DNA from 3 places in the Mesorhizobium sp. M1409 genome. Region 3 is predicted to be linked to each of the others. Evidence: riboswitches for the same ligand, from Rfam matches in the RefSeq annotation. Region 3 holds a riboswitch; each other region holds the start of a gene.

Evidence for each region. A riboswitch is a leader RNA that binds a small molecule or an ion and turns the genes downstream of it on or off. The one in region 3 is predicted to bind thiamine pyrophosphate.
Region 1: another riboswitch for thiamine pyrophosphate. It lies ahead of thiC (phosphomethylpyrimidine synthase ThiC); the one in region 3 lies ahead of NKG99_RS32865 (YkoF family thiamine/hydroxymethylpyrimidine-binding protein).
Region 2: another riboswitch for thiamine pyrophosphate. It lies ahead of thiB (thiamine ABC transporter substrate binding subunit); the one in region 3 lies ahead of NKG99_RS32865 (YkoF family thiamine/hydroxymethylpyrimidine-binding protein).

The regions. Positions count from the first base shown of each region.
Region 1 is NZ_JAMYKV010000093.1:3,736-11,099, forward strand. Features, by position in the region: gene NKG99_RS34295 (thiamine phosphate synthase) at 1-137, opposite strand, end outside; gene NKG99_RS34300 (thiazole synthase) at 134-907, opposite strand; gene thiS (sulfur carrier protein ThiS) at 909-1,106, opposite strand; gene thiO (glycine oxidase ThiO) at 1,075-2,076, opposite strand; gene thiC (phosphomethylpyrimidine synthase ThiC) at 2,073-3,908, opposite strand; TPP riboswitch at 4,013-4,129, opposite strand; gene NKG99_RS34320 (NUDIX hydrolase) at 4,389-4,928, opposite strand; gene NKG99_RS34325 (SDR family NAD(P)-dependent oxidoreductase) at 5,750-6,553, opposite strand; gene NKG99_RS34330 (hypothetical protein) at 6,720-7,187, shown strand.
Region 2 is NZ_JAMYKV010000004.1:70,392-77,755, forward strand. Features, by position in the region: gene NKG99_RS04965 (M48 family metalloprotease) at 29-1,498, opposite strand; gene thiQ (thiamine ABC transporter ATP-binding protein) at 1,759-2,535, opposite strand; gene thiP (thiamine/thiamine pyrophosphate ABC transporter permease) at 2,528-4,147, opposite strand; gene thiB (thiamine ABC transporter substrate binding subunit) at 4,388-5,386, opposite strand; TPP riboswitch at 5,429-5,543, opposite strand; gene NKG99_RS04985 (thiamine diphosphokinase) at 5,631-6,275, shown strand; gene NKG99_RS04990 (ABC-F family ATP-binding cassette domain-containing protein) at 6,277-7,364, shown strand, end outside.
Region 3 is NZ_JAMYKV010000075.1:13,044-20,407, forward strand. Features, by position in the region: gene NKG99_RS32850 (tetratricopeptide repeat protein) at 1-2,647, shown strand, start outside; gene NKG99_RS32855 (hypothetical protein) at 2,697-3,452, shown strand; gene NKG99_RS32860 (hypothetical protein) at 3,449-3,691, opposite strand; partial or broken gene NKG99_RS32865 (YkoF family thiamine/hydroxymethylpyrimidine-binding protein) at 3,739-4,140, opposite strand; TPP riboswitch at 4,131-4,243, opposite strand; gene NKG99_RS32870 (hypothetical protein) at 4,462-4,797, shown strand; gene NKG99_RS32875 (LysR family transcriptional regulator) at 4,926-5,846, opposite strand; gene NKG99_RS32880 (SDR family oxidoreductase) at 5,992-6,729, shown strand; gene msrA (peptide-methionine (S)-S-oxide reductase MsrA) at 6,925-7,364, opposite strand, start outside.

The sequences.
Region 1 (7,364 bases), on a different contig from region 3:
GCTGTGCGGATTTCAGCGCGCAACCCGGCCTCATCCATCGTCTTGATGCGAAGCTGCACCAGCTTGACGCCGAGCGGGACCAGCCGTTCGATCCAGGCAGCGCTGTCGACGATCAGGTAGAAGGGATCGAGCTTCATGAAAAAATCGCCCTGCCGATTGTCGGCGTCGACGGCACGGCGACGTCGCGCGGTTCGAGCATTCCCGAGCAGAAAGCTTCACGACCGGCATCGACCGCCTTGCCGAACGCGCGCGCCATGCCGACTGGATCGGCCGCCTTGGCGACCGCCGTGTTCAGCAGCACGGCGTCGAAGCCGAGCTCCATGACGGTGGCCGCGTGCGACGGCCGTCCGAGCCCCGCATCCACAATCAGCGGGACGCCTGGGAAATGGCCGCGCATCGAGCGCAGCGCCATGATGTTGACCGGCCCCAGCGCCGAACCGATCGGTGCGCACCAGGGCATCAACACCTTGCAGCCTGCCGCAAGCAGCCGCTCGGCGACGACAAGGTCGTCGGTGGTATAGGGGAATACCGAAAAACCGTCCTCGCACAGGATGCGGGCGGCTTCGACCAGGCCGAACACGTCTGGCTGCAGTGTGTCGTGGTTGCCGATTACTTCGAGCTTGATCCAGCTCGTACCGAAGACTTCGCGCGCCATTTGCGCGGTCGTGACCGCTTCCTTGACGGAGTGGCAGCCGGCCGTGTTGGGCAAGATTCTGACGCCCATCGAGCGGATCAACGACCAGAATTTTTCGCCGGCCCTGCTGCCCGCCATCTCACGCCGCAAGGAGACCGTCACCATCGACGCGCCCGACGCCTTGACCGCGTCGGCAAGGATGGCCGGCGAAGGATATTGAGCGGTGCCGAGAAGCAGGCGGGAGGGAAGCGACGTTCCGAGAAGATCGAACATGCTAGCCTCCCTGCATGGGCGAAAGGATTTCGATCCGGTCGCCATCGCTCAGCTGGAATTTCGCCCGGTTGGCTTTGTGCACGAGGTCGCTGTTGACGGCCGTTGCCAGCCAATCGCCTTCATAGTCGAGCGCGGCAAGCAACTCTGCCAGCGTGGTGGCGGCAACCTCATGCATTTTGCCGTTGACCGTCAGTTTCATGAGCAAGCTCCTTGGTTCCGTCTTGATGGAAAACCAGGTCGGCCGCCTGGCGCGCCATGGCAGGGGCGAGAAGAAAGCCATGGCGATAAAGCCCGTTGATCGCGACGGTGCTTCCACGTGCCTCGACACGCGGCAGATTGTCGGAAAAGGCAGGACGGACGCCGACACCGGTTTCAACGATCTCAGCCTCGCCAAAGGCCGGATGGAGGGCATAGGCGGCACCCAGCAGCTCCATCATGGAACGCGCCATCGGCGGGCCGGCGCTCTGGCTTTCAATCATCGTCGCGCCGATCATGAAACGGTGGTCGGTGCGCGGCACTGCATAAAGCGGAAAGCGCGGATGCAGCAGCCTGACCGGGCGCGACAGCGAGATATCAGGGGTGCGCAGGATCAGCATCTCGCCGCGAACACCGCGCAGCCTGTCATCGACTGCGGCCATTCCCGTGCAGTCGATCCGACGATCGAAACCGGAAACATGCCGGGCGTCGGTGCCGAAGTGGAATTCGACACCCATGGCTGCAAGCTTGTCATGAAGTGCTGCCATCGCCTGGCGCGGGTCGAGATGAGCCTCGTCAGGGAAGAACAATCCGCGGCGGAACCGGCCGGCGAGGTCGGGTTCCAGGAGCGCGATTTCGTCTTCATCGACACGCCGATGGCCCGACGTGCGACTGGCGAAGCGGTCGAGCTCACCGGCATCGCGCGGTGTCGCAACGACCAGCGTTCCGGCCTGTGTCACCTGACCGGGCAGTACCGCATTCCACCAGTTGGCAGCGTCGCGGCCAAGATCCAGCACCGGCTGCTCGGCGCTTTCACGCTCGCACCATGGCGCCAGCATGCCGCCGGCGAACCACGACGCATTGCCTCCAAGGCCATGCCGGATCTCGGCGACCGTGACCGTCGCGCCGCGGGCGGCGAGTTCGAAGGCGGCGGTGAGGCCGGCGACGCCGGCCCCTTTGACCAGCACCCTCATGACGGTTCCGACGCCCCTGGCATGAGCGGTACGCCGGTCTCGTCAGCAGGCATGTAGAGATCGCCACCCTCGCGGTATTTCGCCGCCATCGCAGCCATGCCCTCCTTCTGCGCTTCGGCGCGAATCTCGTGGGAGATGCGCATCGAGCAGAATTTCGGCCCGCACATCGAGCAGAAATGCGCCAGCTTGTGCGCCTCCTTGGGCAAGGTCTGGTCGTGAAAGGACCGCGCGGTTTCGGGGTCGAGCGACAGGTTGAACTGGTCCTCCCAGCGGAACTCGAAGCGCGCGCGGGAAAGGGCATCATCCCTGACTTTCGCCGCCGGATGGCCCTTGGCGAGATCGGCGGCATGCGCGGCGATCCTGTAGGTGATGACGCCAATCTTGACGTCGTTGCGGTCAGGGAGACCGAGATGCTCCTTCGGGGTGACGTAGCAGAGCATGGCCGTTCCGAACCAGCCGATCATGGCCGCGCCTATGCCGCTCGTGATGTGGTCATAGCCCGGCGCGATGTCGGTCGTCAGCGGTCCAAGAGTGTAGAAAGGCGCCTCGCCGCAGACAGCGAGCTGCTTGTCCATGTTCTCCTTGATCTTGTGCATCGGCACATGGCCCGGACCCTCGATCATCACCTGGCAGTCCTTCGCCCAGGCGATCTTCGTCAGCTCGCCGAGCGTTTCCAGCTCGGCGAATTGCGCCGCGTCGTTGGCGTCGGCGATCGACCCGGGACGAAGGCCATCGCCGAGCGAAAAGGACACATCATAGGCGCGGCAGATGTCGCAGATCTCCGCAAAATGTTCATAGAGAAAGCTTTCCCGGTGATGGTGCAGGCACCATTTGGCCATGATCGACCCACCGCGCGAGACGATACCCGTGACCCGGTCCACGGTCAGCGGGATGTAGTGCAGCCGCACGCCGGCGTGGATGGTGAAATAGTCGACGCCCTGTTCGGCCTGCTCGATCAGCGTGTCCCGGTAGACCTCCCAGGTCAGATCCTCGGCGATGCCGCCGACCTTCTCAAGCGCCTGATAGAGTGGCACCGTGCCGATCGGCACCGGCGCGTTGCGCACGATCCAGTCGCGGATGTTGTGGATGTTGCGGCCGGTCGACAGGTCCATCACCGTATCGGCGCCCCAGCGGATTGCCCAGACCATCTTTTCGACCTCTTCGGCCATCGACGATGTGACGGCCGAGTTACCGATATTGGCGTTGATCTTGACCAGGAAATTGCGACCGATAATCATCGGCTCGCTCTCGGGATGATTGATGTTGGCGGGAATGATTGCCCGCCCGCGCGCCACTTCTTCGCGGACGAACTCCGGCGTGACAAAATCCGGTATCGATGCGCCAAAGGCTTCGCCGTCGCGCTGCAGCTTGCCGCGCAGGATCTCGCGGCCGAGATTTTCGCGAATGGCGACGAACTCCATTTCGGGGGTGATGATGCCGGCGCGCGCATAGGCAAGCTGTGTTACCGCCTTGCCTGACCTGGCCCTGAGCGGCCGGTTGCGCGCGGGAAATTCCGGCGTCAGGCGCTCGCCCGTCGCGAATCCATTGTCTTCCGGCTGCACATGGCGGCCGTCATAGGCTTCGACATCGCCGCGCGCCGTAATCCACTCATGGCGAAGCCGGGCAAGGCCCTTTTCGATGCTGGTTTCGACAGTCGGGTCCGTATAGGGGCCGGAGGGATCGTAGACGATGACGGGCGGTTCGCCTGCCGTCGGATGGACGGAGATTTCGCGCATCGGCACCCTGATGTGCGGATGGAGGACGCCGGACTTGTGGATTTTCCGTGAGGCGGGCAGTGGTCCCGTCGAGACGGAGGGGGTGAGGGCATTCATCTTGAGGCTCCTTTGCTCATGCATTGGAGACCCAGTTCTGTGCCGGAAGGATGAAAAGACGCTTTGGTCGGCCTGCTCGAAACAGGACTGCGGGCGTGAACTCCCGCAAAGCGCTTGCACCGTCCCTACGCCAGTATGAACTGGATCAGGTTCAACGGGTCACTGCGCCGCGAAAGCCAGCAGTATCTCAGCCCCTTGCCGGGACTCCCCTGGTGAATGCTTCAAGTTGAACGGGCCGACGCCAGTTTGTCAAGCGCATTCGGCCCGGGTGTTGATTGGCGGTCGATCAGTGCGGGCGCAAAAGCTCGCACACGTGTCGGGAGCAAGTCACGCCTGCCTAAGTTAGATGCCGTGGCCGGACGTTGCTGGACGTGTTACCGCACCCGCGAGTGGCGGGTAGCGGGCGCGGCATCGCTAAGGGCGGCGCCGCCCGTATTGATGGCGAAGAGCCCGGTGTCTGGCGAAAAACAATGGCGAGTATTATCGGGTTGCGAAGTCCGGAGCTGCGAGGTCGTCAACATGTTGATATCGACCAGCTATCATCTCAATGAATTGATACAGAATAGCCGCTGTCGGAGCGTATATGTGATGGTCAAAGATTGGAAAGCGAATAAGACGCCGCCCGTTTTCTCCTTGACTGAAAAACTGTGCTGACCGTTCACCGGAGAGGTCAGAGAGTTTGATCCGGAAAAGTTGATCTACTTCCTCTGGATTGAGACAGAGATCGGGCTCGTTTGTAGTTGCAAAAACGACGGGTGTGACCGCATAGCCAGATTGGGTCGCATATATGTCCAAAGTACCCAATAACTGGTCAGCCGAAAGGCTGAGCGCGAGTTCTTCGAAGCATTCTCGAATAACGGTGTCCACCGCGTCTTCTCCCTGATCACCCCGTCCTCCCGGCAATGCGTATTGGCCTGCATGTGAACGCATCTTAGCGCAGCGCAACGTGAGCAAAAGGGCGGTCTCACCTGAGCCATCGTCGGCCGCAACTAGAACGATTCCAACCGCTGCTTGTTTCAAGTTCTCTGCGTGTGGGGTCCTCCGCGGCGTAAACTGCAAAAACATGGACCGGATGTGTTCAATGAAAGACAGCGAGAACGGATATGTCGGCATAGTCTCCAGGCCTCACCAGTTGGATTCTTCTTAAAATTGGGTCTCACCTGCCACTGAGTTCTCGTCCAGTGAGGATTAGAGCGTCGGTCGTTTCCGGTGCGCCCCTTCACCCCAGAGAGCCATGTGGCAAACGAAGCGCAGGGCTCTGAGCGTCCTTCCACAACACTCGCTAACCCAGAAGCGCCTTCATGCGGCCGGTTCAGAATTGACGCTATCATTAGCCCCAGGGGCGAGAGCCGCGAAAAAAAATCATCCGTCGCATGACTTTATTTCGGCTTTTCGGCTGGGTTTGCTTGGATGTAATGGGTGGGCATCGCAGCTTGAACTCACCAACCGACAGTGCCATCGCCCGCCGGCGGGCCCCAGTTGACAACGCGGTTGCCCTGCCGGTGCGCCTCCCCACCGGCAGGGTCTTTTGAAGCCCTGGGTGGCTGATGGATGCCCGCGATCAAATCTCCGCATTGCACATTAAGCATTGGCATCTTCGTTGACGAGACGGCTGCCGCGCATGCTGCAACTCCCGGCGCTGAGGCGGGGCTTCGCATCAATCAGTCTACTCGGAATCGATGAAGCAGGAAATCCTTTTCCGGGTGCCCGCGGGCGCTTGATCCTCGCCCGTCACAGCAAACAGCATTACGAAATCGCATAACCGCACATTCGCGATGAAGTGCTTGATACCGTTGATGATCCAGTGGATCCGTCCTTGACGGCGCGAGTCTTCATTCCCTTTAGGGTTTCGTCAGCTTGGCCCGATACTCCTCGTCCAAGATGGACGGCAGGGATATCTTCTTGGTTCGGGCGCCGTCGACAGCGATCATTTCACCGCTAACGAAACTGGATTCGTCACTAGCCAACCAAAGGACCGCATTTGCTATCTCCTTTGGGGATCCGATCCTTCCCACCGGGTGTAGTTGCGCCAATTCCCGCTCGACCAAGCTTCGGTCCGGGTGGAGCTCTAGGTAGGACCGATTAAGGTCAGTCTCGATCCAACCGGGACAAACGGTATTGCAGCGTATTCCATCAGGTCCAAGGTCGACTGCGAGTCCAATCGTAAGACCGTGCACGCCGGCCTTGGTGGCGGCGTATGCTGTATGCCAGGGGTTGACCATAAAGCCCTCAACCGACCCAATATTGACGATCGTGCCTAAGCCGACACGTCTCATTTCTGGGGCCACATGCTTGGCCATGAGAAACGGACCGCGGAGATTGACCGCCATAAGTCGGTCCCAATCCTCGCCAGTCTGTTCGTCGATGGACTTATGCACGATGATACCAGCATTGTTGACCAGGACATCGATCCTGCCAAACTTCTGAAGGACGTCGTCAACGAATGCACGAACCGACGCCTCCTTTGTGACGTCAAGACGTATAAACGCGAGCCTCTCGACGCTGACAGGGAGAGAGTGCTCGTCAAACAAATCGCCGACGACAACCATTGCCTCTTCATCAGCGAGCCTCTCGGCAATCGCCCGACCTATGCCTCGATTGCCACCGGTTACGACGACAACTTTGCCTGATAGCCGATTACCCAAAAATTCCTCCTATCCTGCAGTGCGCCGCCATCTATCGGCAGAGCAAACCCCTGTAATGTGCCTGGCTGCCGCGCTGGAGAGGTACAGTGTCAAGCTTGCTATTTCTTTCGGAGTAGCCACGCGACCCCGGGGTATCGCATCAACATTCCTTTGAAGGACCTCGTCGATGCTGACCGACTTACTATGGGGCCGACACAAGCATGGGCGTATCAACGGCGCCAGGAGAGACGGCATTACCGCACGCTCCATCACTGGTAAATACCGTACAGTTAAGATTTTGTTAAGTCTTTATGAAGAACTATTGCGCCATGAATGCTGCGTCTCCATTTGTTTATGGTCCCTTGTCCCTTGGATGCAATATCCTGTCGTGGCGAGCAGCGTCCCGAGCTTGGCCCGAAGCGCGTCAGCCCGCATACAATTAGGCACACGACAGCCATCCACCTCCTGCTTTGTTGACATCAACGCGATCCTTGCCTGGCTCGGCCACGTGTCGTTGGATACCACGCACATCTACGCCCAGTTCGACCTGGAAATGACGGCCAAGGCCTTGGCCAGCGTCGACATCGACAGCTTGAGCGGGCCGCCTCGGCAACGTACTCAGCAGTCGTTGATGGCATTCCTGAAAGCCTTGTAGACGCCAACCGACGCCTCCTTATGTGTAAGACCGTAGCCCGCCTCTGTCGGTGAGGTGGCTCGCCCTACACTGCGCGTCCGAGGGTTGCTCGGGCGGGCCGAGCCTCACCACAGGAGGACGAGCCGGGCACGGCCCTCAAGGGCGCCATCACAAGAATTGACGACCATACGAGCTGCC
Region 2 (7,364 bases), on a different contig from region 3:
GTCCAGCGGATGAATTTCCGGCTGGCTCTTACTTGTCGGTGACGATCTTGACCTTGTCGCCGGCGGAAACCGCGGCACCCGGCGACAGCGCATTTAGCACGCGGAACAGGTCGAGCTTGCGGTCGACGCCAACCATCTGGGCCGAAAGCGAACCCATCGTCTGGCCCGGTTGGACGGTGACGACGCGGATGTGCAGTGGCTTCAAAGCAGCCTTTTCGGCAGCACTGAGGATGCTGAACGAGCCGCTGACCGAACGCGCCACGGTGTCCAACGTGGTGCTGGCCGAAGGTGCCGCGGTCAGCAGCCTGTAGACCTGGCCACCGGCACGGATCACGGCAATGTCGAACTGCCAGCCTTCGGCGCCGGCATGCGCGGTCGCCGCCTCGTTGCCGTTGATCGTCTCCTGCCTCACGCTGCTGTCGTCGAGGCCGGCCACCCAGCCGCTGCGGATATAGTCGGTGAGCGCGCGGTTCTTGTCGATCGAGACGCCGTCGAAGCGGATCGCCATATCGCCGGGGCCGGTTGCGGTCACCGCGGCGGCCGAATTGTCGATGATGAAGCCCTGCGGCACCGAGAAGGATACGCCGAGGCCCGGATGCATGAAGGTTTCGCCGCGCACATAGCCTTCCTCGGGCGTGTCGCCATAGAGCAGGCCGTCTATGCCGGCGAGGAAGGAATCGCGATCGCGCGTACCGACGCCGGGCGCGCCGAATTGGCGGGCAAGGCGCTGCGCCAGATCGATGCGCTGCGGCGTGTTGGGGTGCGTGGCCAGGAAGTCGAGGCTGGCGTCGGTGGCGCCGCTGATCGAACGGAAGTCCGTATAGGCCGACATCGACTGCAGGAAGCGGCCGGCGGCGAAAGGATCGTAACCGGCTTCGCCGATCGATTTGATGCCGATGGCGTCGGCTTCCAGCTCCTGGTTGCGCGAGAACTGCGCCAGCCTCAGCTTGCCCCGAATCAGCGCCGCCTTGGCGGTCGGGCTGCCGCCGAGCACATCGGAAACCACCTTGGTCGCCAGGCCTTCCTCGGCCTCGAGTTGCTGGCGCTGCAGGCCGTGATTGGCGGTGACGTGGCCCATCTCATGCGCGATGACAGCGGCAAGCTCTGCCGAATCATTGGCCAGCGCCAGCAGGCCGCGGGTGATGTAGAGATAGCCGCCCGGCAGCGCGAAGGCGTTGACGTTGGGCGAATTCAGGATGGTGATGCGATAGGTCTGCGTCGGGTTGGCCGACACCACGGTCAAATTGCCGACCACCTTGGCGACCATGCGCTCAAGCTTGGGATCGGAATATTCACCGCCATAAGTCGCCAGAATGCGCGGGTGCTGCGCCTTGGCCAGTTCGGCGAGCTTGTTGTTGGCGCCGACATTGTCGACCGTGATCGGCTTGTCGGAAGGCTGGAAGCCGGACTCCTGTACTTCCGGCGGCATGAACATCTGGCAGCTCGCCAGCGCCACGGCAAAGCCGGCCAACGCAAGAAAACGCGCCAGCGGATTCATTCGTAGTCTATCAACGCCGATCGCCAGAACGGCTTCCTTTCGGGTCCCGGCGCATGACCACGAAAACCGGGGGCGATTTTCGGAACATGTCATGCGCTATCTCAAACGGCTGCAGCATCCGTTGCCCGTCCCTTAGGGCACGAGCGGCGGATGCTGCAGGCAAATCACGGCCTGTGCCGGACCAGTAGGGCGGACCTAGCCACACTCCTCCAGTCATGGCAAGCAAGCGCCACATCGCCTGGAGTCGGTTTGATCGTAAATTATGTCCGCTTCCGGGCAATATCTCGTGATACACCGCCACTCGCGCCCATATAGCGCCGGAACGCTTCCGGACCAGCCCCGGTGAAGAAATCATCCGCTTTGCCGACTGCCGCCACCAACCCGTTGTCGAGAAACACCATGTGTTCGCCGATACGGCGGGCGTCTTCAGGCTGGTGGGTGACAAACAGCACCGTCATGCTCCGCTCGGCATGAACGGCGGCGACCATATCCAGCATATCGTCGCGCAAAGCGGGCCCGAGCGAGGCGAAGGGTTCGTCGAGCAGCAGCACCGGCCGGTCGCGCACCAGAACGCGGGCCAATGCGACGCGCTGGCGCTCCCCGCCTGAAAGTTCGCGCGGCAGGCGCTTTTCCTTGCCCCCAAGGCCGGTTCGCGCAAGCGCCTCGGCGATCGCGGCGCGGTCCGTTTCGGTCAGCCGCAAGGCTGGCGAGCGGCCGAGCCCGACATTCTGCTCGACGGAAAGATGGGCGAAGAGGTTGTTCTCCTGGAACACCATCGATACCGGGCGCACCGAGGCCGGCTCGGCGCTGACATCAGCGCCGCCGATCAGCACGCGGCCCGACTGTGGCATCTCGAAGCCGGCGACCAGATTGAGCAGCGTCGACTTGCCCGACCCGCTCGGCCCCATGATCGCGGTGATCTTCGACGTGGCGAACTCGACATCGAAGACCAGCGGCGTCTCGCCGTAGCTGAACGCCACCTTGTCCAGCCGCACCGGCGCGCCTTTTTCAAGCCCGCTGGCCTTTCCATCAAGCATCCCGGACCCTCTCCCTTCCCAGCGAGTGCGCCGCCACGATCAGGGCGAGGCAGACGAGGCCGAGCAGCAGTGCCAGGCCGGCGGCATCCTCGGTGCGGTAGCTGCCCATGCGCGCCAGGAGAAGGTAGGGCAATGTCTGCACGGAATCACTGCCGAACAAGGCAATGACGCCGAGATCGCCGAGCGACAGGGCCATGGCGAAAGCGAAGGCGGTGGCGAGCGGCCGACGCAGCGACGGCCAGTCGACCAGCACCAACCGGTTCCAGCCCGCAATGCCGAGCTGTGCACAGAGCCGTTCGTGACGCTCGCTCGCCGCATCATAGGTGGGACGGACGGCCCGTAGGGCGAACGGCATCGCCATCACCGCGTTGACGGTGACGACCATGACCGGGGCGATGGCGAAGACATCGCCGACATGGCGCAGCAACAGGAACCAGCCGGCGCCGACGACGATGGGCGGCACGACCAGGACGAAGCCGGCGCCTGTATCGGTGGCATGCTCAAGCATTGTCCGGAGGCCAGCCCGGCGGTTCAACGCCAGCGCCCGGCGCGCCACGGTCAACGCCAGCGATAGCATCACCGAGAGCAGTGCGGACAGGAAGGCCAGCACCGCACTGGTCAGAGCCGCCTGCCGCACGGTGGCCTCGCCGGCCAGCCGGCCGAGATCGGCACCCAACCCGGCCGTCACCGTCGCCGCCATCGGCCCGACGACGAACAGCAGCGCCAAGACGATGACCATGGCGTTCAGCCAGGTCTCGCTCCTCTTGACCGAGAGATAGCGGCGTTGCGCAACCGGCAGGTTGGTGTCGCCGACCACATTGGCGCCCAGCCGCGTCAGGGCCAGCACCACGATAAAGGTCAGGGCGATCTGCAGCAGCGTCAGCGTCACCGCCCGCGCGGGATCGAAATCGAAGCGCAGCGCCTGGTAGATGCCGACCTCCAGCGTCGTCGCTGCTGGCCCGCCACCGAGCGTCAGCACAATGGTGAAGGATGTGATGCAAAGCATGAAGACTAGCCCGGCGACACCCGGCAATGCCGCACGCAGCGTTGGCCATTCGATCAGCCTGAACGCCGGCCGCGCTGCAATGCCGAGCTGGCTCGCCAGCCGCCATTGGTCGGCCGGTATGGTCTGCAGCGACTCGAGGAACAGCCTTGTCGCCAGCGGCAGGTTGAAGAAGACATGGGCGACGAGAATGCCCGACAGGCCGTAGATGCCCGACCAGCTTCCACCGCCGATCACCGTGAACACGCCGGCGAAATAGCCGGCGCGGCCATAAAGCGCCAGCACGCCGAGTGCCGCGACGATGGCCGGCAGCGCCAACGGTATGGCGAACAGTTGCAGGATGAAGGCGCGGCCGAAGAAGCGTGGATGCCGCGACATCGCCCGCGCGACAAACAGCGCCGGCCCGACGGAGAGGAGCGTCGACAATGCCGCTTGCCAGAGCGTGAAGCGCACGACGCGCAGCAGATAGGGATCGAAGGCTGCCCAGGCGCCCGAAAGATCGTGGCCGCCTTCGAAAAGCAGGCCGGCAAACGCGCCGCCGATGAGCAGCGCGATTGCGGCGAGCGCGAGGATGCCGGCGCTGATGCGGGGGTCAGACGCGCGTTGCACGCTGGACCACCTGACTTGAGGTTCTTAGCGAAGGCCGCGTTCCTTCGCGCCCCCCTCTGTCCTGCCGGACATCTCCCCCACAAGGGGGGAGATTGGCAGTTTCCGCGCCTCGCTCATTCCAGCAACGTTGGCGATTGGCGAAATCGCCGACGACAGCCAATCTCCCCCCGTGTGGGGGAGATGTCCGGCAGGACAGAGGGGGGCGCCGTAGGACACTCATCTTTCGATCATAGGACCAAATTACTTGCTCATCACCGCCAGCCACTCATCCACCCAGGCCTTGCGGTTGGCGGCGACCTCTTCGGGGCTGAACAGCAAGGTCTTGGTCGGCTTGACCAGCTTGTCGAAGGCCGGGTTGAGCGGCTTGTCGGTCTTCCCTGCCGGGAACATCCAGTTGGTCTCGGGGATGGCATCCTGGAACTTCGGTCCGGTCATGAAGGCCATGAACTTTTCGGCCAGCGGGTTCTTGGCCCCTGTCGTGGTGATGCCCGCCACCTCGATCTGCAGGTACTCGCCCTCCTCGAAGGAGGCCGCCTGGTAGCGCTCGGTGTTTTCCGCCACCATGTGGTAGGCCGGCGACGTCGTGTAGGACAGCACCATCGGCGCCTCGCCCTTGGTGAACAGGCCGTAGGCCTCGCTCCAGCCCGGCGTCACGGTCAGCACTTTCGCCTTCAGCTTGGCCCAGGCCTCCGGCGCCTTGTCGCCATAGACAGACTTGACCCACAACAGCAGGCCGAGGCCCGGCGTCGAGGTGCGCGGATCCTGGATGACGATCTTGTCGTCGGCGCTGCCTTCTACCAGTTCTTTCAGGCTCTTCGGCGGGCTCTTCAGCTTCTCCGTGTCGTAGACGACAGCGAAGTAGCCGTAGTCAAAGGGGACAAAAGTGTCGTCGCTCCAGCCGCCCGGCACAGTGGCATCCGCCACCGCGCCATGCGGCGCGAACAGGCCGGTGGCCTTGGCATCGGCGGTAAGGTTTGTGTCGAGGCCAAGCACGATATCGGCCTTCGTCGATGCGCCTTCCAGCTTGACGCGGTTGAGCAGCGCGACGCCATCGGCAACCGAGACGAACTCCACATCGCAGCCGCATTCGGCCTCGAATTCCTTCTTCACCACGGGACCCGGACCCCAGTCGGCGGTGAAACTCTCATATGTGTAGACGGTGAGTTTGTCTTTGGCCAAGGCCGGCCCGGACAAGACCACGGTCATGGCTGAGACAAGAGCGTATAAAAGCGTGCGCATCGGCGCCTCCTTCGTTCGAATTGAAGGAATTGAGGCGTCGGACTGTCCGAAACGTCTAATCCCTCCGCCGGTACAAACCGGATCAGGTTCAGCGGGTTGGCGAGACTGCCTCTCAGCCGGTCCGCGAAGATCGCGTTCGGCACCCCGTTAGAGCGTTTCGACACATAGGCCCGGCCGATCCCTCACGCAAGTGGGAGTTTGCCGCCTTCCGTTTCCGGTGCCAGGCTGGTAAGGGCCACACGATATGAGCACATTCACCATCCTGCTTGGCGGCGACCTCATCCGCACGCCACGGCTCGACCGCCAGGTCGAAGGCTCCCGCGTGATTGCCGCCGACGCCGGCATCGGCCATGCGCGGCTGCTCGGCCTAGTCCCGGAACTGTGGGTGGGGGATTTCGATTCCGTGCCGGCCAACCTGCCGGAAAATCTCGCCACTGTCCCCCGCCGGACCTTCTCGGCGGAAAAGGACCAAACCGATGGCGAACTGGCCATCGCAGCCGCACTGGAGCTCGGCGCGACCAGCCTGGTGCTCGCCGGCGCCTTCGGCGGCAAGCGCGCCGACCACGCTTTCCTGCATCTTGCGCTTGCCCTGCGCCTTGCCGAGGCCGGAACGGAGGTGCTGCTGACCAGCGGCGCCCAGGAGGGCGTTCCCCTGCTCCACGGCAGGGCCGGTTTCGACTATGCCGACGGCACGCTGTTTTCGGTGCTCGGCTTTTCCGAACTCGCCGGCCTGACCGTCAATGGCGCCAAATGGCCACTGAATCACGTCAAGGTGGCGTTCGGTTCGTCGCTGACCATTTCCAATGAGGTCAAGGGCCGCCTCGAAATCGCGCTCGGCCACGGCCGCGCGATGCTGCTCGCTCATCCTTTTCCCTTACCTGAAAGCTGACATGGCCCCGCCCCTTCTCAACCTCGACGGGATAAAACTGACCTTCGGTGGCACGCCGCTACTCGATGGCGCCGCCTTGACCGCTTCTGCCGGCGACAAGATCGCGCTGGTCGGCCGCAACGGGTCGGGCAAGTCGACGCTGCTGAAGATCGCCGCCGGCCTGATCGAGCCGCAGGACGGCGAGGTGTTCCGCCAGCCTTCGGCGACCGTCCGCTATTTGCCGCAGATGCCCGACATGGAGGGTTTTGCCAGTGTCCGCGCCTATGTCGAGGCCGGACTCGGACCCGCCGACGACCCGTACCGCGCCAGCTATCTGATGGAGCATCTCGGCCTCTCGGGTGAGGAGCGGCCGAACGACCTGTCCGGCGGCGAGGCAAGGCGCGCGGCCCTTGCCCGCGTCATGGCGCCCGAACCCGACATCCTGCTGCTCGACGAGCCGACCAATCATCTCGACCTCTCGGTGATCGAATGGCTGGAAGAGGAGCTCGTCCGCACCTCATCGGCACTGATCGTCATCTCGCACGACCGCCGCTTTCTCGAGCGTGTATCGCGCGCCACCGTCTGGCTCGATCGCGGCCAGACGCGCAGGCTGGACAAGGGTTTTGGCCATTTCGAGGAATGGCGCGACCTGGTGCTGGAAGAGGAAGAACGCGAGCAGCACAAGCTTGGCCGCCAGATCGTGCGCGAGGAGCACTGGCTGCGCTACGGCGTGACGGCGCGGCGCAAGCGCAACATGCGCCGGCTGGGCGAGTTGCAAACCATGCGCCAGCGTTTTCGCGGACATCGCGGCGCCGAAGGCTCGGCCACCATGGTGGCGAGCGACGCCGCCGAATCCGGCAAGCTGGTGATCGAGGCCAAGAACATCGAGAAGAGTTTCGGCGATCTCACCGTGGTCAAGGGGTTTTCGACCCGCATCCAGCGCGGCGATCGGGTCGGTCTGGTCGGGCCGAACGGCGCCGGCAAGACGACGCTCTTGAAGATGCTGACCGGCGAGATGAAGCCCGACGCCGGTTCGGTGCGGCTCGGCACCAATCTGGAGATCGCCACGCTCGACCAGAAGCGCGAGGCCGTCGACCCGCAGGAGACACT
Region 3 (7,364 bases):
CCGCGGTCGCGCCAAGACACTGAAGGGAGATCTGGCCGGAGCGGCGGCGGATTGCCGGCACGCCATCGACCTCGACCCTGATAGGACGGGAAGCTGTCGCGAACATGATGCGAACGTCGAAGGCAAGCCGCCCGCAATTGCGGATGCGCCAAAGGCCCAAGCCGCCGTTCCCGACATGGCGGCCACGGAAGACACGCTGGCAGCAAAGGCCCTGGAGTCTACAGACCGGCGCGCGCTGGAAGCGATCCTGGGCGGCGATGCCTTCCTGGACATGGGCAAATACGACCAGGCGATTGGCGCATATGGCAAGGCGATCGCGCTCGATCCGAACAACCGGTTTGCCTATTTCGGCCGCGGCAAGGCCTGGGCCGCCAAGCGCGATTACGAGCAGGCGATCGCCGACTTCGACAATGTCATCCACCTCGCCCCCAATATGGCGTCGGCGCATGCTCGCCGCGGCCTCGCCAAGGTCACCTCAGGCGATACCGATGGCGCTCTTGCCGACTGCGACCGGGCTTCAACACTCGATCCAAAGGTGCGCGACGCTTACTTCTGCAAAGGCATGGCCTTGCACGCCAAGGGCGACCCGGCGCGCGCGATCGCTGCCTATTCGGTAGCCATCGAGATCGATCCGAAGGACGACGCCAGCTACTATGGGCGCGGCATGGCGCGGGCCGACAGGAAGGACTATGACGAGGCCATCGCCGACTTCGGCCACGCAATCAAGCTCGACCCCGACAATGCGGACTACCTCGTCAGCCGTAAGGCGGCGTTGGCGGCGCTGGGACAGGACGACGCGGTTGGCACCAAACCTGCCACTCCGCGGGACGCCGGCAATAGCACCAAGTCCGGCGGCAAGCGTTCCGCCGTCAGGATGGCGGAACTCATCCAGGCGACAGACCCGCGCGTTCTGGTCGAGGTACAGCAAGGCGACAGCCTGTCGAACTCGGGTAAGTATGATCAGGCAATCGGCGCGTATGGCAAGGCGATCTCGCTCGACCCCGACAGCCCCCTCGCCTATTTTGGCCGTGGCAATGCCTGGTCCGCCAAGCGAGTGTATGACCGGGCGATTACCGACTATGATCAGGTGATCCGGCTCGTACCGGACCTGCTCTCTGCCCATGTTCGCCGGGGCATGGCCAAGGCCACGTCCGAGGATGCCGAAGGTGCTCTTCTCGATTGCGGCCGGGCCGCCATGGTCGATCCGAAGCTGCTGGATGCCTATTTCTGCATAGGCATGGCCTGGCACGTCAAGGGCGACGCCGGGCAAGCGATCACAGCCTACTCGGCGGCGATCGAAATCGATCCGAAGGATGCTCCCAGCTATTATGGACGTGGCATAGAAAGGGCCGACAGCAAGGACTACAGCGGCGCCATTGCCGACTTCGACCAGGCGATAGAACTCAATCCGGGCAACCGCGATTACGCGGTCGCCCGCAAGGCGGCGGTGACTGCGTTAAAGAAAGGGGCCGCCGCGCCGGATGCCGTCGGCTCTGATCCCAAGAACCTCAAGGCTTTCATGGATCGCGGCGATGCGTTCTACACGAAGCGCAAATACGATCGCGCGATTGCCGAGTACAGCCGCGCGATCGCGCTCGATCCAAGAAAGGCGGCCGCCTATGTCGGGCGAGGACTGTCGCGCGCCGAGAAGGGCGACTACGATGGTGCCATCGATGACTACGGCAAGGTGATCGAACTCTATCCGGCCTATTTCGACGCTTACCTCGGCCGCGCCATCGCCTTGGGCAAGAAGAACGAACTGGATCGCGCCATCGCCGACTACAACCGCGCGGTCGAAATCGAACCTGGCTACGCACCTGCCTATTTCGGGCGCGGCAGCACCTGGTTCGCCAAGGGCGACTACGATCAGGCCATCGCCGACTACGACCAAGCGCTCAAGCTCGACCCAAAGCTGGCCATCGCTCGCAAAGGCCGCAAGGTGGCAGTGGCGGCGAAAGCGAACGCCTCAAAGACATCAGACGAAGCCGCTGGCCAGGCTAGTGATGAGGCGATCGAGCCAAGTAGCGGTTCGCCAGCCGCGCAGGCGTTCAGCAAGGGCTGGACGCTGCACGAGAGGGACGACTATGACGGCGCCTTAGCGCTTTACGACAAGGCGATCGCGCTCTTTCCGGCGTTCCATGATGCCTATCTGGCCCGAGCGATGGTCTGGGAGGCCAAGAGCGACTACGCTCATGCCGTCGCCGATTACAGTCAGGCAATCACGCTCAATCCGAATTTTGCCGATACTTACTACGACCGTGGTCAGAACCGCGGTTTCCAAAGAGATTACGATGGGGCGCTTGCTGACTACGGAAAAGCCATCAGTCTCAATACCAAGGACGCAAGGGTTTACGCCGATCGGGGCCTCATCTTGATGGGCAGGCATGAGGACGTCGCAGCGTTGCGTGATTTCGAAAAGGCCCTCAGCCTCGATCGCAAGAACCCCTTTGCCTATTTGGGCCGGGGCGTCATTCGGATCAGCAAGGCGGATTATGACGGGGCCATCGCCGATTTGAGCCAGACGATAAAGCTCAAACCGGATTTCGCCGCCGCCTACAAAGTGCGGAGCAGAGCATGGGACGCCAAGGGCAACCACAAGCGCGCCGAGACCGACCGCAAGAAAGCGCTGAGCCTCGGGGCGAAATAGAGACAAGGTTCGGGAGGGCTGCCAGATGTCGCGTTGGAGGGCTTTGAGCGTGGCGGCGGTCGCCGCTTTGTCCTTCGTTGCAGTGAAGGTGTTGCCCTGGGTGGTCGGCTTTGCCGGCGGTAAATATCTCTACCAGACGGTGGCGGGTTCGCCCGATCCACAAACGCTGACCACAGCTCAGGTAAGGGAACAGATTGAGAGCCAGGGAAGCCAAATCTTCAAGGCAATCAAGCAGGAGTTTCCAGACGACTACGACGCCGTCGTGGAAAAGATCACGGCCGTGGCCAGACTTGGAAATGTCGATCAGATGCGAAATACGAGCAGGATGGCTGTCGCCGATCTCAGGCGAAGATACGCACCCCTGCTGTCCTCGGCTCCGGATGGCAAAGCCGCCGAAGCGCTGCGTGCACAATCGGATATGCTCAACCATGTCATGGCGCGGGAAACCGCCGCCGTCTGCAACAACTACCTACGTGAAGGGCCGGGCGCACTCAGCGCGCCGGACCAGGATTTCCTGATCGACATGGACAAGGTCGGCGCCACCCTGTTTCATGCCTTCGGTGCAGCGAAGGATGGCGGTCTGCCGGCCGCCGCTGCTAGCGACGGAGACTGGTCGCTGCTGGCCGACGCTTTCATCAATGCTGGCGGCACTCCCGCCGAGATGACTGCCATTGCCAATGTCAGCCGGGACTTCGAAGGTCTCTGCCCGGCCGTGGCAAAACTCTACGCAGCCGCCCTGTCGCTGCAGGGTGAATCCGGACGACACATCAAAACCACTCTGCTCTATGAGATCGTCCGGAATTAGTCGGATCTGCTGATCTGTGTGTCTGACGTAGAGCTGCCGCACTTCGTGAGCTTCTTTGATTGGCCAGCCATTTCCTCGAAGTTCGACGCGAAGAGATAGCCGCCGATCGCGTCCATCTTGGCCGGTTCCATCGTCCCGATGGCGCCGCTTTGGCTGCGCAGATAATGGCCGTCGACCAGCATCTTCAGTGAAGCCTCGATCAGTGCCGGATTAAGCGTATCCTTGTTGGCGGCGACCAATAGGGCTGCCCGCCTCCTCGGGATGATCAACAGCGAACTGATAGCCGCGCCGCGTCGCCTCCGCGCAATTTCGCGCAGAAATGCTGGAGCGCTCATAGACGCCCGACTGCTTGAGAAAATCGATGCAGCCGTAGATCTCGTCCATATGGTCGTCGGTGCCCATCACGTAGAGCGAGAACTGCGCTGCCGCCGGCGCCGCGCACCGCCGCGATGCCGCATCCCTGCGCGGGCCGAGTGGCCCGACAGGTCCGCCAAGCGCATCGGAGCGGCAGATCGGATCATCCGGCTCGCCCGGACAGCCGCGCGAAATGGCAGCCGACAGCACGCGAGTTTGCCGCTGCGCGCCGCCACCACGAAGAGGTCGCGCACAGCGCGCCCAGCGCGCCAAGGATGACGCCGACGAAATCGTCGACCATGGGATATAGGGAAATCTGTGCGCCTGAAAACATCGCCCGCCTCGCTCCGCTGGTATTACCCAGATCAGCTTTTAGGGTCTGCGGGCTTGCCGCCCCGTCTCAGCCCCGACCGTACGGAGCACCCCCGTGGATGCGCGGGTTAATGCACCAATCAAACTGAAGTGAAAGCCATTTTTTCAGCGCGTTGCGCCAAAAAAGCATTGCGCCAGGCCTGGTTCTTGGGTCGAAGCTGCCGATGCTGCTGGAGCGGAATTTTGTCGGGAACCTTCGCTGCCGCGACCTGTTGTCCCCACAGTCGCAATGCGATCACCTTCGTAGAAACAAGCGACGAGTTCACAGAAATGGAGACAAACCATGTTCATGAAAATCATCGCAGCTTCGGCTCTTACCGTCGGTCTGGCCATGTCAGCCATGGCGCAAAGCGCCGGTAGCAACAACGCAAATGGCGATGGCAGCGGCAGCGGGAAGTCGGTGACTGTGGAGCCGAACACCCCGGCTTCGCCGAATACGGTAAGCCCTGGTACTGTCGACCCCGGCATAACCAACAGCACGACCGGCATGCCCGGCGAAATGAATTCGAACGCAGATCGAAATTGCCCGGCCGGCCCGCAGGGCGCGCAGCCTGACGCTACCCACACGTCGCCGGGCACCTCTGCGCCGACGGTCAATGACAACCATTGCGGTAAGTAGGCCATTGCTGGCCACCGAAGAAGCCGCGAGCGCATGCTCCGCGGCTTCTTTGGGCGTCAGCGGAACCGGGCACTCCTAAACAAGGCCAAGCTGGCATTATCGACCTGTTCAAGCGGCGCGGCGCGCCGTCAGCCACCCGGCAGCGTTTGGCGTCCGGCATGTGCATGCCGCAGAAAATCGACGAAGGCGCGCACGGCCGGCGGCGTATGGCGCTGCTTCTGATAGCAGAGGAACCAGCCGGAAAAGGTCGCACACCACTCATCCATCAGCGACACCAGTTTGCCGGCATCGATCAGCGGACGTACCAGCTCTTCCGCCCAGAATGCGATGCCGACGCCCTGCACCGCGGCGGCAATCGCCATGTCGCGGCTAGAGACGATCAGCGGACCGTTGACCGCGACCGAAAACCATTGGCCATCCCTGGCGAATTCCCATCTGTAGGGGCCGGCACTGCCCGGCCGGCACCAGTTGATGCAGCGGTGTTGGTGCAAATCCGCGGGTGCCGACGGCGATCCGTGACGGGCGACGTACTCCGGCGAGGCCACGGCGAGTTGGCGCTGGGTGCCGCCGAGCGCTACGGCGACCATGTCGGCTTCAAGAAATTCACCAAGTCTGGCGCTGACATCATAGCCGGCCTCGACACTATCAATGGCGGCATCGTCGATCGTCACATCGAGCACGATGTCGGGCCAAGCCTGGTGAAAACGGCCGAGCACCGGCTCGAGATAGGTGGTGGCGGCAACACTGGGCATATGGACGCGCAAGATGCCGGCTGGCATGCCACGCAAGGCTATGGCATCGCCGACCGCCGCCTCCATCTCGGCCATGGCCGGCGCGAAGCGCGCGTGTAGGCGCGCGCCGGCTTCGGTCAGCGAGAGGCTACGGGTTGTGCGGTTGAGCAGGCGCAAGCCAAGCCGCGCTTCGAGCTGGCGGATCGTCTGGCTGAGCGTCGATGCGGAAATCCGGAGATCTTCCGCGGCGCGAGCAAAACTGCCATGCGCGACGACAGTGGCAAAGGCCTTCAGCTCCGCATAGTCGCTACCCCGCATTATTTCGGATTCTCCAATGAGTATGATCGAATTCTATCGCATTTTCCGCAGGGCGTCTGTTGCCTAGTTTGAGGACATATCTCGAATGATGCCGATCATCGGCATCGAGCGCATCTGAACTTCTCTTTGAGCAGGAGCAACCAACATGCGGAAACTCAATGGAAAAATCTCCCTGGTGGCTGGCGCCTCCTCGGGCATTGGCGCGGCAACAGCATTTGCTCTGGCGGCGCAAGGCGCGGTCGTCGTGATCGCGGCGCGACGTCGGCAACGGCTCGATGATTTGGCCAAGCGCATCCGTGATGCCGGCGGCGAGGTGCTGGCCATCGAGGCCGACATCACCGACGAGGCGCAAGCAACCGCCATGGTCGGTCGCGTGCTGGAGAGCTACGGCCGATTGGATATGCTGTTCAATGTCGCCGGCGTCGGCGTCGCCGCCCCTTTCCAGAACACCACCACGAGTGAATACCGGGCAATGGTCGATATCAACATTCTGGGTTTGCTCTATACGGTCAACGCAGCGCTTCCGGCGATGAAACGGCAGGGATCAGGCCATATCGTCATCGTCTCGTCGGGCACCGGCCGCTACATCCATCCTTCAGTCGTCTATTCCGGCACCAAGCACGCGGCCAGCGCCATGGCGGAATCGCTGCGCCGCGAAATCGGCAAGGATGGCATTCGCGTCACGGTGATCGAGCCAGGCGCGGTCAGGACCGAATTCACCGCCAACATGCGCGACGATGTTCGGCTGGCGGTCGAGCAAAGGTTGGGCGACATGGAACAGTTGGAGAGCGAGGACATCTCCGCCGCCATGCTCTACGCGGTGTCGCAGCCGCCAAGGGTCAACGTCAACATCCTGACGCTCTACCCAACGCAGCAGGCATGAAAAACCCGCGGCCTGTTCCTAGCCGCGCTTGATTGCCACGTGGCGTATTAAGATGGCGCCAGTCTTTGATATTCGGCGCTCGACGACTGGCACCGAGGCGACAAGGCGCACTGACCGAAAGAGCTTTGGCTGCGATGAAGCCGCTCGACGACCTCGTCGAGCGGCAATGCATGGCAGAATCGCCGGTTGTGAAGCCTACGAAACGGCCTTTTCGCGAACCGGCAGCTTCCAGCCCGGCCTGACGAAGTGGCAGGTGTAGCCGTTGGGATATTTCTCCAGATAGTCCTGATGCTCAGGCTCGGCTTCCCAGAAGGGACCGACCGGCGCCACTTCGGTGACGACCTTGCCCGGCCACAGGCCCGAGGCATCGACATCGGCGATAGTGTCCTCGGCGACGCGCTTCTGTTCGTCGCTGGTGTAATAGATCGCCGAGCGGTAACTCAGCCCGACATCGTTGCCCTGCCGGTTGCGGGTCGTCGGATCATGGATCTGGAAAAAGCGCTCCAGCAGTGTGCGATAGCTGATGATGGCCGGATCGAAATTGATCTCGATGGCTTCGGCATGGTTGCCATGATTGCGGTAGGTGGCGTTGGGCACATCGCCGCCGCTGTAGCCGACACGCGTGGAGATGACGC